2 regions of the Chroococcidiopsis sp. CCNUC1 genome follow, and region 1 is predicted to be linked to the other one. Evidence: riboswitches for the same ligand, from Rfam matches in the RefSeq annotation. Region 1 holds a riboswitch; the other holds the start of a gene.
The links. Region 1 has a riboswitch for cobalamin ahead of M5J74_RS26200 (HupE/UreJ family protein). Riboswitches for the same ligand answer to the same signal wherever they lie in the genome.
Positions count from the first base shown of each region.

Region 2: linked by a shared signal. The riboswitch ahead of M5J74_RS15730 (sirohydrochlorin chelatase) and the one ahead of M5J74_RS26200 (HupE/UreJ family protein) in region 1 are both predicted to bind cobalamin.

Region 1 is NZ_CP097480.1:5,656,240-5,663,794, reverse strand. It holds gene M5J74_RS26205 (hypothetical protein) at 2-370, opposite strand; cobalamin riboswitch at 1,259-1,465, shown strand; gene M5J74_RS26200 (HupE/UreJ family protein) at 1,487-2,155, shown strand; gene cobW (cobalamin biosynthesis protein CobW) at 2,420-3,475, shown strand; gene M5J74_RS26190 (ATP-binding protein) at 3,712-6,027, shown strand; gene M5J74_RS26185 (response regulator) at 6,145-6,600, shown strand; gene M5J74_RS26180 (PAS domain S-box protein) at 6,600-7,555, shown strand, end outside.
Region 2 is NZ_CP097480.1:3,357,916-3,365,470, reverse strand. It holds gene crtA (cyanoexosortase A) at 1-772, shown strand, start outside; gene M5J74_RS15770 (cyanoexosortase A system-associated protein) at 769-1,452, shown strand; gene M5J74_RS15765 (hypothetical protein) at 1,459-1,683, opposite strand; gene M5J74_RS15760 (HpsJ family protein) at 1,691-2,350, shown strand; gene M5J74_RS15755 (hypothetical protein) at 2,411-2,560, shown strand; gene M5J74_RS15750 (hypothetical protein) at 2,664-3,224, shown strand; gene M5J74_RS15745 (hypothetical protein) at 3,335-3,811, opposite strand; gene M5J74_RS15740 (peroxiredoxin) at 3,879-4,436, opposite strand; gene sipA (regulatory protein SipA) at 4,472-4,762, opposite strand; gene M5J74_RS15730 (sirohydrochlorin chelatase) at 4,980-5,963, opposite strand; cobalamin riboswitch at 6,001-6,203, opposite strand; gene M5J74_RS15725 (Spy/CpxP family protein refolding chaperone) at 6,367-6,813, opposite strand; gene M5J74_RS32770 (hypothetical protein) at 6,803-6,928, opposite strand; gene hemC (hydroxymethylbilane synthase) at 7,029-7,555, shown strand, end outside.

The sequences.
Region 1 (7,555 bases):
ATTATGCTATGTAGAGATCGAGGTCATATGGGTTTTCAGGAGTGTAGTTATTGTCTTCAAATTTATACTTTCCTTCATTGTTTAAAGTGTATGATTTGTCTTGCTTGTAATTATCTCGACCATCTGTGTCAAAGCTAATATATCCGTTCGGAGCAGCAAAATACCATTTTTCACCTGGTTTCATGAGATATTGCTTACCATCCAAGACATGGGTGATATCGTATTTCGTCTTGTTTGTAATTTCAACCAGCTTGCATCCGCCACTAATTATTTCTGCATCTTTTTGATTTAAATCCACAAAAATATCTTGGTTAACAGAAGTAAGTTTGAGCAAGTCAGCAGTAGTAGTCATTCTATCAATCTTCAACATTGTTTTAATCCTTTAATAGAATTGGGTAAATTTATCTGGAATAAGTACTAACTTCCAGATAGAGAACTAGTAGGAAGGGGTTAATTATTTAACTTATCTTCCTGGGGAAATGTATCTCTACTAGTAGGCTATCCGTGTCTTATGCGATCGCAAGTCGAACGAACGGCATTGTTAAATTGCTCACTGATAGCGGTTTGTGAGTCCATTTAGATGAAGATACTAACTCTCGAAAAATGGCTTGATACCTTTTTTCGCGTTGCATCTTTGCAGCTATAAAACTAATCAATAATTGATTAGTACTTTTAGTATGAAAGCAACCTGTTTGCGATCGCGTTCAATTAAATGTATGACTTTATGTATAAGTTAAATGATTTCTATCTATTGTTGTTTGAGTTATAGAAAATTTCATTAATTTAAGTAACAAGGTAGATCGTGCAGGGCAGAAGTAAAGTAGATCGTGCAGGGCAGAAGTAAAGTAGGTCGTGCAGGGCAGAAGTAAAGAACTACTATACTGAACGAGAGGCGATCGACTTTGAGCAGTTGCGCCACAAAAACTTGTTGATAGCAAAAGAATCGGCTCAATTAGAGCAGATTATAAAGCCATAAGGTGAATCACATTTTGAGCTAGTTTCATTACGCAATGATAAGAACTGTAAGTTACTTTTAAGGATTGATGATGAATCGTTTAGCAGCGTATTTCTGACTTGACACTCAGCATAAAACTAATCATGTGACTAATAGAATTAACTATTCGATACAGATGCTTCCACGTGCTTATCACCCTTTAAATATATAGAAAGAATAAAATACTAACTCTGCTACGATTTTTACAAAACAACTGTAAGAACAGTTCTGTTTTTCTCTAAAGATGCGATCTGGTGGTATGATAATCTCCTCAATCTAATCGGTTCTAGCAGGAAACAGCTGTTAGAGGCAACGGGGAAAGTTCGGTGTAAGTCCGGCGCTGTCCCGCAACTGTAATTGGTAGTTGGTAGTTAGTAATTGGTAGTTGGTAATTTTTGCTCAGAATTTCTCGATTCCCGATTCCCAGCTCCCGCATGAGTCAGAATACCCACCGATAGAAATTGTTTAACTCACATCCTTCGCGAGGTACGGATGATGTCTAAAGATTTGATGTCTAAAATTTTGCAGCTATTTTGGCGCTATCTAGGGGCAATCGCAACCGCTTTGACGATCGCATTTTTTGCCATACCCCAACCAGCTTATGCCCATCACGCGATTGGTGGCAAGACTCCGGTAAATTTATTTGAAGGTTTCTTGTCAGGACTGGCTCACCCTGTTATCGGTTTAGATCATTTAGCTTTTGTCGTGGCAATTGGATTACTTGCAGTCGGACAGCGGCGCGGTGCTTTAATTCCGGCTGGGTTTGTCGTGGCGGCGATGTTGGGGACAGTTATTCACGTCTTCCAAATCGATTTACCTGCGGCTGAGGTCGCGATCGCAGTTTCTGTTATCATCTTTGGGGCAATGCTGGTGTGGCGAGATCGTCCTCATTGGTTGATAACATTGGGGTTGGGTGCGATCGCGGGATTATTTCACGGTTACGCTTACGGAGAAGCTATTATCGGGGCGCAAATGTTTCCTCTATTTGCCTACTTGTTGGGTTTTACTCTAATCCAATATGGTGTTGCTTTAGTTGCCTTTTTAGTAGGAAATTTAGCATTGCAGAAATCTGCTAATTCTAGTCCTGCTTGGTTAAGATTATCTGGTTTAGCAATCTGTGCAATTGGGGTAGTGTTCTTGACTTCCTCGGTGATGGGTTAAAAGTTAAGTAGTCACCTGTGGCAATCGCCGCCAGTGAATTAATTCACTGGCTTATAGCTCAAGTCGGATAAAGCCGACTACAATTGATTTCTAGTCTACTTCAGTAGACTTTTGCTGTTAGCCTCGGACTTAAGTTCGAGGCGGGTCTGAATACTAATTGAGAATGCTCACTGGTCACTGGTCAGTGATAACTGCTCCCCACTCCCTCAATACTTGTGAGACAATGCTGTTTGTCGATCGCAGGCTAATTTCAATTAGAATCCAATGGCTACAAAAATTCCCGTTACAGTCGTTACTGGTTTCTTAGGCAGCGGCAAAACAACTCTCATCCGTCATTTGTTGCAAAATAATCAGGGACGGCGCATTGCTATTTTAGTCAATGAGTTTGGTGAGTTGGGGATAGATGGGGAATTACTGAAATCTTGCCAGGTTTGTCCAGAAGAGGCGAAAGGTGAAGATAGCTTACCTCAGATTGTGGAATTAACAAATGGTTGTCTGTGCTGTACGGTACAAGAAGAATTCTTGCCGACAATGCTGGAGTTATTAAAACGCCGAGATAGTATAGATTGCATTGCGATCGAAACTTCTGGGTTAGCTTTACCAAAACCATTGGTGAAAGCTTTTCGCTGGCACGAGATCCGCAATGCTGCTACGGTGGATGCAGTGGTGACGGTGGTAGATTGTGCTGCTGTTGCCGCCGGAACGTTTGCTAGCAATCCGCAGGCGATTGAGGTGCAAAGACAGGCAGATGAGAGTTTAGAACACGAAACCCCATTACAGGAATTATTTGAAGACCAGTTGGCTTGTGCAGATTTAGTTGTATTGAATAAAACTGACTTGATTGATGCAACAACGCAAGCCGAAGTTTTAAAGTTGGTGCAACAAGAACTACCGCGACAGGTAAAAATGGTAACAAGCGATCGCGGTCAAATCGATCCTACAATTTTGTTGGGTTTTCAAGCTGCGGCTGAAGATGATTTGTCCAATCGTCCCAGCCATCACGACACGGAAGAAGACCACGAACACGAAGAAGAAATTACTTCAACCCATGTTGTGTTAAATCGCACATTTGAACCTAATGCTTTACAAAACCAGTTGCAAGTATTAGCAAAAGAACAAGATATTTATCGGATTAAAGGTTTTGTCGCTGTTGCAAATAAACCGATGCGTCTGGTTTTACAAGGCGTGGGAACCCGATTTGACCAATTTTACGATCGCTTGTGGCAACCTGAAGAAATGCCGCAAACTCGATTGGTTTTTATCGGTCGCAGTCTCAATCCTACTACAATTGAATCTCAATTAGTAGCTTTGCCGAACTAAAATTGCACTCTTGTTAGGGTGGATCGATCGCACACTCTAACAGACTATGTATTGCGTTCAATCTTCAAGAACAATAACGATTTATCTATAGTTCAAAGAATTAAGAATATCTTAATTTTGTATCCTAAATGACCATTGTATAGAGGATGATACAATAAGCGGAGCTATTACTCTATGCTTATAGAAATAATCCTATAGTATGGGATTGTAGCAGCCTAACTATCAGGTTGAATTGTATGGATTGGTCATTACAATCGCTAGATCGAGACAACGCCAGTGCTTCACAGTCGGAGGAGTTGACGATCGCCGAAACGGTTGATTTGACGAATTGCGATCGCGAACCAATTCATATTCCTGGATCTATCCAACCTCACGGTGTACTTTTTGTCCTACAAGAACCTGACTTAATCGTTGTACAAGTTAGTAAGAATGTTTCCGATATCATTCAAGTTTCAGCTCAAGAATTACTAGATAAACCATTAAATAATCTACTTAATTTAAAGCATATTAATTCGATAAAACAATGTTTATCGCAGGAATTTGATAGTGTAAATCCCTTAAAAATAGCCATAAAATCTCAAAACAAAACTCTAGTTTTTGATGGAATTATTCATCGCAATATAGATAATTTACTGGTTCTAGAAATAGAATCAAGAAGAACGAATAAAAGTAGAGACTTTTTTGATTTTTATCATTTAGTCAAAAACCCGATCGATCGGATGCAAAAGGTAGATACTTTAGCAGAGATGTGCCAAATTGCTGTGAAAGAAGTCAGAAAACTGACGAACTTCGATCGCGTCATGGTTTATCGCTTTAATTCTGAAGGTGCTGGCACGGTTATAGCGGAAGATAAACGCGAAGATTTGACTTCTTATCTTGGCTTAAACTATCCTGCTTCCGATATTCCTAAGCAAGCCAAGCATCTTTATACCTTAAATCTCCTCCGACTCGTTCCCGATGTCAATTACGAACCTGTAGAAATTATTTCTACCGATTCAGATAACAATAAGACTTTGGATTTGAGTCTTAGTATTTTACGTAGCGTTTCTCCGATCCATATTGAGTATTTAAAAAATATGGGGGTCGGCGCTTCTATGTCTATTTCTTTGGTGAAAAATAAAAAATTATGGGGATTGATTGCCTGCCATCATTCCGCAGCTAATTATCTCACTTGTGAAGTCCGTACTGCTTGCGAGTTTTTGGGTCAAGTCATGTCTTTGGAACTGGCTACCAAAGAAGATAATGAAGGCATGGACTACAAGATTAAACTCAATTCAATTTTATCAAAATTTGTTGAAATTATTCCTCAAGACGAAAATTTTGTTGAGAGTTTACTCCAAAATCGAATCAATTTATTAGAGTTGACTGCTAGCGAGGGAGCTGCTATTTGTGCAGACAGTCAGGTATGGCTAGTTGGTAAAACACCCAGTGAAACAGAAATTCAAGAATTAATTCAATGGCTTGAACCTCAAATTCATAATGACGTATACTGCACGGACTCGCTGCCAAAAGTTTATCAACCAGCGACAAAATTTAAAGATAGTGCGAGTGGTTTGTTAGCAACGGCTATCTCCAAAAGTCAAAATGATTACATTCTTTGGTTTCGTCCTGAAGTGATTCAAACTGTGAATTGGGGTGGTAATCCTCATAAACCAGTTGAGATACAACAAGATGGAAGTTTACGCTTATCCCCGCGTCAATCTTTTGAATTGTGGCAAGAAACAGTAAAATTAAAATCTCTACCTTGGCAACAATGCGAAATTGATGTAGCAGTAGAACTGAGAAGTGCAATTGTAGGTATTGTGCTGCGTAAAGCAGCGGAATTAGCACGAATTAATAGTGAGTTAGAACGGACTAATAGCGAGCTTGATGCCTTTGCATATATTGCTTCCCACGATTTGAAAGAGCCGTTACGAGGAATTCATAACTACTCTAGCTTTCTGCTTGAAGATTATGCAGATATTCTGAATGAAGACGGCGCATTTAAACTGCAAACTTTGGTACGTTTGACGCAGCGAATGGAGGATTTGATTGAATCTCTACTTCACTTCTCGCGGTTAGGAAGGATAGAACTTTCGTTCCAGAAAACGAATTTGAATGAATTGGTTAGTAACGTCGTTGATGTACTAAATATTAGTTTGAAAGAAGAGAGAGCTAATATTCGCATTTCTCAGACTTTACCAATTGTTGAATGCGATCGCGTCCAAGTTAGTGAAGTTTTTAGCAATTTAATTAGCAATGCAATTAAATACAACAACAAAGAAGATAAATCTGTAGAAATCGGCTATTTAGAGTCTGAAAATAGCTCTAACGATAGCCAAAGTAATTCCTTTGTTTTCTATGTTAGAGATAACGGTATTGGAATTAGAGAAAAGCATTTAGAGACTATTTTTCGCATATTTAAGCGATTACATGCACCGAATCGGTATGGAGGTGGAACAGGCGCTGGTTTAACCATTGCCAAGAAAATTGTAGAGCGTCATGGCGGGAAAATTTGGGTGGAATCAACTTATGGAGAAGGTAGTACGTTTTATTTTACATTGCACGGTTAATACTACGTATTTCAGTTATCAGTTATCAGTTATCAGTTATTAGCTTCCAGTGACAAATGACAAAAATGGTACGAAATAATGGTCACTTCTTTCAAATTAGCAACTCAAGTTGAACGTATGACTAGTAAATCGACCCAACCATTGCTGTTAATTGAAGATAGCGATGAAGATTTTGAAGCTTTCGGGCGGATAATGCGGCAGTTATCCGTTATCAATCCTATTCATCGCTGTATTGATGGTGACGATGCATTAGACTATTTATATCATGATGGCGAGTACGCCGATCTAGAGCGAGTACTTCGTCCAGCAATTATCGTCCTTGATTTAAATCTACCAGGTACAGATGGACGGGAAGTACTAGAACAGATCAAGCAAGACGAGGAGTTAAAAATAATTCCTATTGTAGTATTTACAACATCTTCTAATCCAAAAGACGTGGAGGTCTGTTATCGCTATGGCGTGAATGGCTACATCATTAAACCAATGGATGTGAAAAAATTAATGCATACGATTCAAATTCTCATTCAATATTGGTTTGAAGTCGTGATTCTACCTCATAGGAGGAGGTATTGATGAGTTTTGAGAGAACAGTTCTCATCGTTGATGATTCTCCTGAAGATCGAGAAACATACCGTCGCTTCTTACTTACTGACGAGCGCTACCATTACATATTTTTAGAAACAGATTATGGTGAGAATGGACTAGAAGTATGCAAACTAGTACAGCCAGATGCTATTTTGTTAGACTTTCACCTCCCTGATATTGACGGTATTGAGTTTTTATGCGAGTTAAAAACTCAATTTGGTAAAATGCAATTACCTGTAATTATGTTGACGGGACGAGGAAATGAAGATGTTGCCGTGCAAGCAATGAAAAGTGGTGCGGCTGACTATTTGGTAAAAGGAAAAACCACGTCAGAAAATCTTCGTTTAGCAATTCATAATATTTTAGAACGCGATCGCCTACAACAGCAATTAGAACAAAGCGAAGACAGATTTCGCACTTCAATTGAAAACATGCTCGATTGCTTTGGCATCTACAAATGCTTGCGTGATGAATCGGGTAAAATTGTAGATTTTATTGTCGAGTACGTGAATGCGGCAGCTTGTACTAATAACCGCATGACAGCAGCAGAACAAATTGGTAAAAAACTCTGTGAAATTTTGCCTTTTCATCGAGAGACTGGATTATTTAATGAATATTGTCGGGTGGTAGAGACAGGCGTACCTCTGACAAAAGAAGACTTAATTTACTCAGATAGATTTAACCAAGAATATTTAACCAGAGCCTTTGATATCCGAGCAAATAAATTGGGCGATGGTTTTGTGGCTTCTTGGCGAGATATCACCGATCGCAAACGCTCTGAAGAACGTTTGCGATTACTAGAATCTGTCGTTGTCAATGCTAACGATGCCGTCATCATAACCGCGATCGCTCCTTTAGAGGAGCCAGGACCGCGAATCGTATATGTGAATCAAGCATTCACTGACTTAACTGGCTATACCTGTGAAGAAGTTGTAGGCAGATC
Region 2 (7,555 bases), 2.3 Mb from region 1:
GCGGAGTAATGCCGATTCAAATCAATTTATTCTCAGTCTTCTTTGTTGGTTGGCTGTGGCAATTTTAATATGGGAAAAGCGTCACAAATTAATTTTACAAAGCGATATTGTTTCTAGCTTCCTCGGCTTTAGTCTTCTAGGCTTTGTTCTCCTCAGAAGTCTATGGATGACTAGTTTCGACAATTTATTTCATTTTATTCCCTTTATCGCTGCTATAGGATTGGTTTTACTTGCTTCTGGAGCCAACAAATTACATCAATATTGGCAAGAGATAATCATTATCTTTGCTTTTTCGATTCCTGTAGAGTTGCTAATTAATCGAATTGGCATTCTAGCTCTATACACGGCGAATTTTGCGTCTTTAATTTTAACTTATCTAGGAGTAGAATTTTATCGAGAGGGAGTCAATATTGTTCTAGCTAATGGCAAAGCTGTAGAGGTAGCTGCTGGTTGTTCTGGTTGGGAAAGTATATTTCCTTTATTAAAACTATCTGTATTATTTTTAGTCATGTTTCCGACAAAAACAATGCAAAAAATCCTCGTTCCTTTAGCCGCAGTTGCGATCGCTTTTGTTGTCAATGGAGTACGAGTCGCTATTCTAGCCATTTTACACGCTTACACAGCCGAAGCTACATTTAAATACTGGCACATCGGTACGGGTTCGCAAGTTTTTTTTCTAACTTCTACTTTATTATTTGGAGGATTCTGTTATTTAACTAGTAAAAGATTACCTTCCGAACATTCAGACAAGAGAGAACTTTCTGAACTATGAAGTTTTGGCAACGCTTGCGAACACCGCTATTAATTTTCACATTTGTCAATGTATTGTTTGTATCTAGTCGAGTGTTACTCGATTCAAACATTGGTAAGCGAAAAGTTACCCCTTTTACATTTCCTGCTACAGTTCCTCTTCCACAGTGGCAGCAAGTCGCAAGTCAACCGCTACCAGATCGAATTGTAGAACAAGAACCATATGGTAAGGTAGCATTTCCAGGTAGACGCTATCAATACAAGCAAAACGACTTGTTACTCGATGTTGATGCGCGCTATGAATTAAATACTGTAGGAGATGGACAACAAGCGATCGCAGACAATCTTAATCTATCATTTCCAACCAATCAATCTCCACTGCAAATTCGCCACAATCCACAATTAGGTTATTACGCAGTTTTCGTACACCAACAAAGAGCATATTTAAATGCATGTATTAATTCTCGTGGTGGTAGTACGTTCACTCCTTCCCAATTTGACGCAAATCGCTTGCGCTATGATTTTCAATTTCCACGAATTGCATTATGGTTGTTGGGAAGACAAGAATTAAGAGATAACCGTTGCATTTGGACTCATTTATCTTTACCTTTAAAACAGCCTACGTCCGAAGCTTACTCTACCTTAGAACAGGCTTGGTTTTCTTCATATAAGTGGTGGAGTTCTCGCCTTCCTCCAATTTAACAATTATTAGTAAAGAGTGACTAGTGGTTGGTGTCTAGTGACTAGAATTGCTCCCCTTGTCCCCCTTGTCCCCCTTGTCCCCCTTGTCCCCCTTGTCTCCCTTGTCCCCCTTGTCCCCCTTGTCCCCCTTGTCTCCCTTGTCTCCCTTGTCCCCCTTGTCTCCCTTGTCCCCCTTGTCCCCCTTGTCTTCCCCCTCTCCTTTGTCTCAAAGAAAACAGTACAACAGGTCATCCATCTTGTGGCACAATCGCACAGTCATCTCGAACCATTATTTCGTTTAGCAGGCTATACTTTATTATCTTTATTTTTATTAGATCTGCTAGCAATTCTGATTCCTTTCAATTTTACTAATCCCGTGTGGGAGTTTCAGCTAGCAAATCAAATTGTAGAACGCGCACCCGTACCAATTTTAGGATTCATTTTTGTTTTAATTGGAGAATCTCAATTTCGGATATTTAAATTTCTGTCTTGGTTGAGTTTATTAGGAGGAGTTTTGTATTTTTTGCTCATTCCATTATCTATTAGCGCTATCGTCAGAATTGACCAACAAAGTTCCGGTCAAATTGCTACCAGATTAGAACAAATTCAGCAATTAAAAGAACAGATAAATAAAGCACAAACTTCAACAGATGTATCGGCAATTTTAAGCCAACTCAATCCGCAGGCTACTCCGCCAACAATAGAAAATCCAGAAGCAGTCAAACAACAACTGTTGGCTAGCTTATCTCAGAACGAGCGATCGCTTCAAGCCCAAGCAGCTAGCCGCGAAAATAATCTTGGAACGCAAATCAAAAATACAATCAAAATATCTTTAGGAGCGCTCATCTCTGGAACTTTCTTTCTAGTTATTTGGCAGAAAACCCGCAAAATCGTCAACCAAAGTCAATTTGGATCGTAGGTGCAGAATCAGAGAGCAGGGAGCAGTGACCAGTGACCAGTGACCAGTGACCAGTGACCAGTGACCAGTGACCAGTTAACAATCCACTACACCCCACACCCCACAACACACCGACCTCCCACACGGCGCTGGCTCCCCTACACCCGCATCAACACGCACCACTTTCTTACCAATCACCAACTACCAACTACCATCACTGCTAACTTCTAGCTTCCCACTCACTTTTTCCAATCATAAATTTCCTTGCCACTAAGCAGAAATTATGTTAATAAAGTCGAGATACAAGTTAAAGTAGCAGCCAGCAGCAAGGGTGATGAATTCATTCTGGAAATCGTCAGGAATATTACTGGGAATAAGCTTGGGGGCGATCGCGCCATTGCCAAACTCAAACTCAACGTTACAAATAGTTACGGCTCAGCCTTCTCGAGCTCTGCTAGAACTGGGTTTAACGCGAGCGACAATTGACCAAAACGATCGCGCGATCGCGCCAAATACTGCATCTCAAGACACTGTTCAAGACACTGTGACAACTCCCAGTCTGTGGTGGGCAAAAGAGCAGTTTGGTGGAGATTTGCTGAGTCATTGGCTGGCTTATCCCGCTCAACAAAATGGCGATTCAGGACGCATCGACTTGCAAGTAAAACGGCAAAATTGGAATTCTTTAGACTATATTCAACAATACGAGTTCGTGCATCATTTTGGTACTGATGCTATGGATCGCGGCTATAATCTGAGAGTTTTCAACGAGCAAAAGCAACTTCTAGCCACTTACACTTGTGACTTCAGTGCTATTCCAACTCAGTGTCAGATCGATCTTGATGCCAACAGCAAATCGATGATTCGTGGCGGAAGTCAGTTTGGGATGATGCGGTAATTGGTAGTTGGTGAAAGGCGCTCTTGCGCTCTTGCGAGAGGTTTCTTTGCGACTCTCCCTCAGCAACCTTGCGCTCCCGATCGCTCCCTCAGCTCTCTTCCCCCTGCTCCCTATCTGGTAAAACGCATAATTTCTCGCCCTAAAGTTAGCAACCCTGTCACGCCTAAAGAGACAAAAAAGACGTAAGGATACCAGTATTGGTGAATTTGTTGCTGGCGGGTAAGTTGAGGATGCAGGGTGTAAATAAACAAGGTTAGTAAAGCGATCGCCAGTGCGCCAAAACCAACAAAACTCAAGCCAACTAAGATTCTGGCTGGCTGTAACTCCACATCGCTAATCGCATCGAGATCGATTTCTGCTAACACGCTTAACGAGTCTTCCGCAACCTCTGAAGCCGATTCGATTTTAGCTGCTAATGGCTGCGATACAACTGGGACGATCGCGGCTACAGCTTGACGGCGGATTAATCCTTCCGTATCTCGTAATATTTCTAAAGGTTTGCGATCGGTAATTTCAATCGATTCGCGATCGCTGACTTGATACCTGACTTTCCGTCTAATAGGCTGGTATTTCGGCTCGAAGTCCATAAGACACGCTGAAAACTAAGCTGAAAAAAATAGAGACGTAACATGGCACGTCTCTACACTTTAGCTTTTAGGCAGTGTTTTTTTGTAATTCCTCTAACCGTGCTAGAACTTCCGTGCTGTGAATGGCAGGATTTACCTTCACAAAAGTTTCGCGTAAAATCCCATCTGGGTCGATGAGAAAACTATGACGCATCGAAACAACACCAATCCACGAACCGTATGCTTTACTCACTTCCCCTGTGGTATCAGCAAGCAAAGGGAATTTTAACCCTTCTGAATCGCAGAATTCAGCATGGGAATCGATAGAATCAGCACTCACGCCAATAATCTGAGCATTTTTGTCGATGTATTTGGGTAAGTCTTGCTGAAACCGCTTGGCTTCTAGGGTACAGCCTGCTGTAAAGTCCTTGGGATAAAAATAAAGTACGACCCACTGACCGCGCAAGTCGGAAAGGGAAACTTCTCCATCTCCCGTATTGGTAGGTAGGGTAAATTGCGGTGCGGGTTGGTTCACTGGTGGTAGTTTACCCCCAAGCGCTAAGGCTGGGGTAGCAAAATGACACCAAACCAAAATAGACAAGCAACACGCAAAAACAGAAGTTAAAAAAGTACGACGAGATATCATGATGTCAACTGCAAGTCAGTTAACATAAGTTTACATTAGTCATCGCTGCGATCGGAATCCGCAGGTAAAGATGGTTCTACGTGAGATGCAGGTGGTGATTCTGCTTCTGATGTGATGCTCTCAATATATTGACTATCGAGCAGAAAAGTACCGCGATCGAACCGGACGACCCAATATCCCCCAGGACGGCGATCCGTAACTATCCCTTCTTCCCGCAGACGAATTGTATCGGGAGGACGCAGCATCGGCATCGGCTCGGCGGTTTTAATGTAAGGTGGCAAGGCGATAACTCGGACCGTTTCGCCTATGGTGAATTCTTTTGTCATTGGTAATTGGTAATTGGTAATTGGTAATTGGTAATTGGTAATTGGTCGTTGGTCGTGAGTCACTAGTTATTCACAAATGACAAATGACGGATGACTAATGACTATAGGCACTCATATTTGATTTCTGAAATATGCGTAAGTGCGTTACGCGACGCGATTGCACACCCTACTGTACTAATAACCAACCATCATTACCCATTACCTATTACCAAATCCATTATGGAACTTGCCAGATTTTTTGATGATAGTCTACCGCATTAGCGTAAGGATCTACAGGCGGGTGGTGATGGTCGTGGTGGTGATGATGGTGATGGTCGTGGCTATGAGAATGCGTGTCACCTGCTACAGCCGCTAGGCGGAATTTGCACATCTCGCAATTCATCTGGACTTGACCTAAATGGGTTTCGATTTCTCTCTCTCTGAGAATGCTAAATAGGAGCGGATGCAGTCCTATTTCTGGCAAACAGGCGATTTCAATTTGGGGATATTTTTGTTGCTGTTGAGCTGCGACATCAAAAATCTTTTTAACTAGCGTACCCGTAAAGAGAAAGTGAGGTAAAACAACAATCCGTTTTGGCTGATAGAGTAAAGCACGTTGGAACCCTGCTTCTAAGCGCGGGTGCGTGATGCCGATAAAGCAGGTTTCTACAGTAGCATAGCCGCTACCTTCCCAGAGAATACGGGCGAGCTTGCAAGCGTCGCCATTAGCATCAGGATCGCTAGAACCGCGACCGACAAATAATAATACAGTGTCTGCACGCTGAATTTGAGGATGGTCTATTTCTGCTAGACGCGATCGCCACAAATCGAGAATTCCGGGCGTAATCCCAAAATGCCGTCCGTAGTAAAATTTGAGCTGCGGATGTCTGGCTCTAGCGCGATCGAGTTCGTTAGTTACATCAAATTTGTTATGCCGTGCGGCAAACAGCAAAATTGGCAGCACGGAAATTTCCGTAAAACCCTTCTCGATGCATCGATCTACCCCTTCCTGAATTGTTGGTTCCGTCAGTTCCAGAAAGCAGGGTAGAACTGGTCTAGAGGTATCTAAAGCTTGGTATGCAGAGGCAAAATCTAGCAAGCTCTGCCGTCCAGCTTCATCTCTAGTTCCATGACCGATCAGTAATAGAGGACGCTGTAGCGGCAGAGGTGGTAATTGCAAAGAAATATCTTCCAACGGAGTTAAATGGCGATCGCTAAGCATTGAGATTTTAGCTCCTTTCCCGTGCGACGCAGGAAATAGCGTGAGCGGATAACAGCACAGGCATTCTGGCTTACTATTCGTCATCGTTCATCAGTCATTTATCATTTGCAGTTAGAGCAACAAATGACAAGTGACAAATGACAAGCGACAAAATCATTTACAGCTGCGGCACAGCCTCGGACTTACACCGATGTTTCCCTATGCTATTACAGTTCACTTGTGCCTAGATATCTTAACTGATTTGACCTACAACAAAAATACTGGGGGAGGGGGTATCAGTGACCAGTGACCAGTGACCAGTGACCAGTGACCAGTGACCAGTTATCAGGGAGCAGGGAGTCGTGCGTGGTGCGTAGCAAGAGGTTTATTAATTCCGAATTCCGAATTCCGAATTCCGAATTTCTTAGCGATCGCCTCTTTGTCCCTTCCAGCCTCGTTCTTGTCTCATTTGCTGTAGTTGTTGTTGCTGTTGTGGGGTTAATACTGCATCAAACTGAGATTTGGCAGATTGACGAATTTGTTGCATTTTGGTTTTCTGCTCTGGAGTTAGGTTGAGAGAAGCTAACGCTTCGCGACGGCGTTGTCTGCTTTCTCTAACGGTTTTGAGTTGTTCCCGCTGTGCTGGTGTCATAACTGCTTCGATTTGGGTGCGGGTATTGCGACGGATTTCGGCAATTTTATCTCTTTGTTCCTGAGTTAGCCCCAGTTTTTCAAGTCGAGGTGGAATTTTATCTTGAGCTTGGGCTATTTGCAATCCTGGTGCAACGGGTTCAGCTTGAGCTGCTAGCGGTACGGTGGCAATACTCAAGGCGATCGCGCTGGCTAATAAAGGGATAAGTTTAAATTGCATGGTAGCGTTCTCTGGCGTTTCTAAGATTTGATATCACCATCATAAAAATCGAAAAACCGCGATCGCCTGTGGAGAAAGTAACGAATTTAACTATTACTTTAGTCATGATGGTCATTGGTCACTGGTCACTGGTCACTGGTCACTGACCACTGGGTGCAGTCCTGCGGTAGTCTAGATCGAGTGACTCAGATTTAAGCTATAAATGCTGCTTTAGTATGTCCTCTAACGCCTCACCCACGGTTTCCAGCCCTACCCGCACAATTCGCATCGGTTCGCGCAAGAGCCAATTGGCTTTAGTTCAAACTTATTGGGTGCAAGAACAACTGCAAAAAGCTTTTCCAGATCGCACTTTTGAAGTCCACACCATGTCTACTCAAGGGGATAAAATTCTCGACGTTGCCCTTGCCAAGATTGGTGATAAAGGGTTATTTACTAAAGAGTTAGAAGTGGGGATGCTCAATCAGGAAATTGATTTTGCCGTACATTCCCTGAAAGACTTGCCGACTCGCTTACCGGAAGGGTTGATGTTGGGAGCGGTCACAGAAAGAGAAAATCCGGCAGATGCTTTAGTATTACATTCTAAGTATAAAGATAAACAATTCGATACATTGCCAGAAGGAGCCGTCATCGGGACTTCCTCTTTACGCAGACTGGCACAACTACGCTATCACTTCCCCCACCTAGCATTTAAAGATGTGCGTGGTAACGTAATTACACGCCTGCAAAAACTCGATGCTGGAGA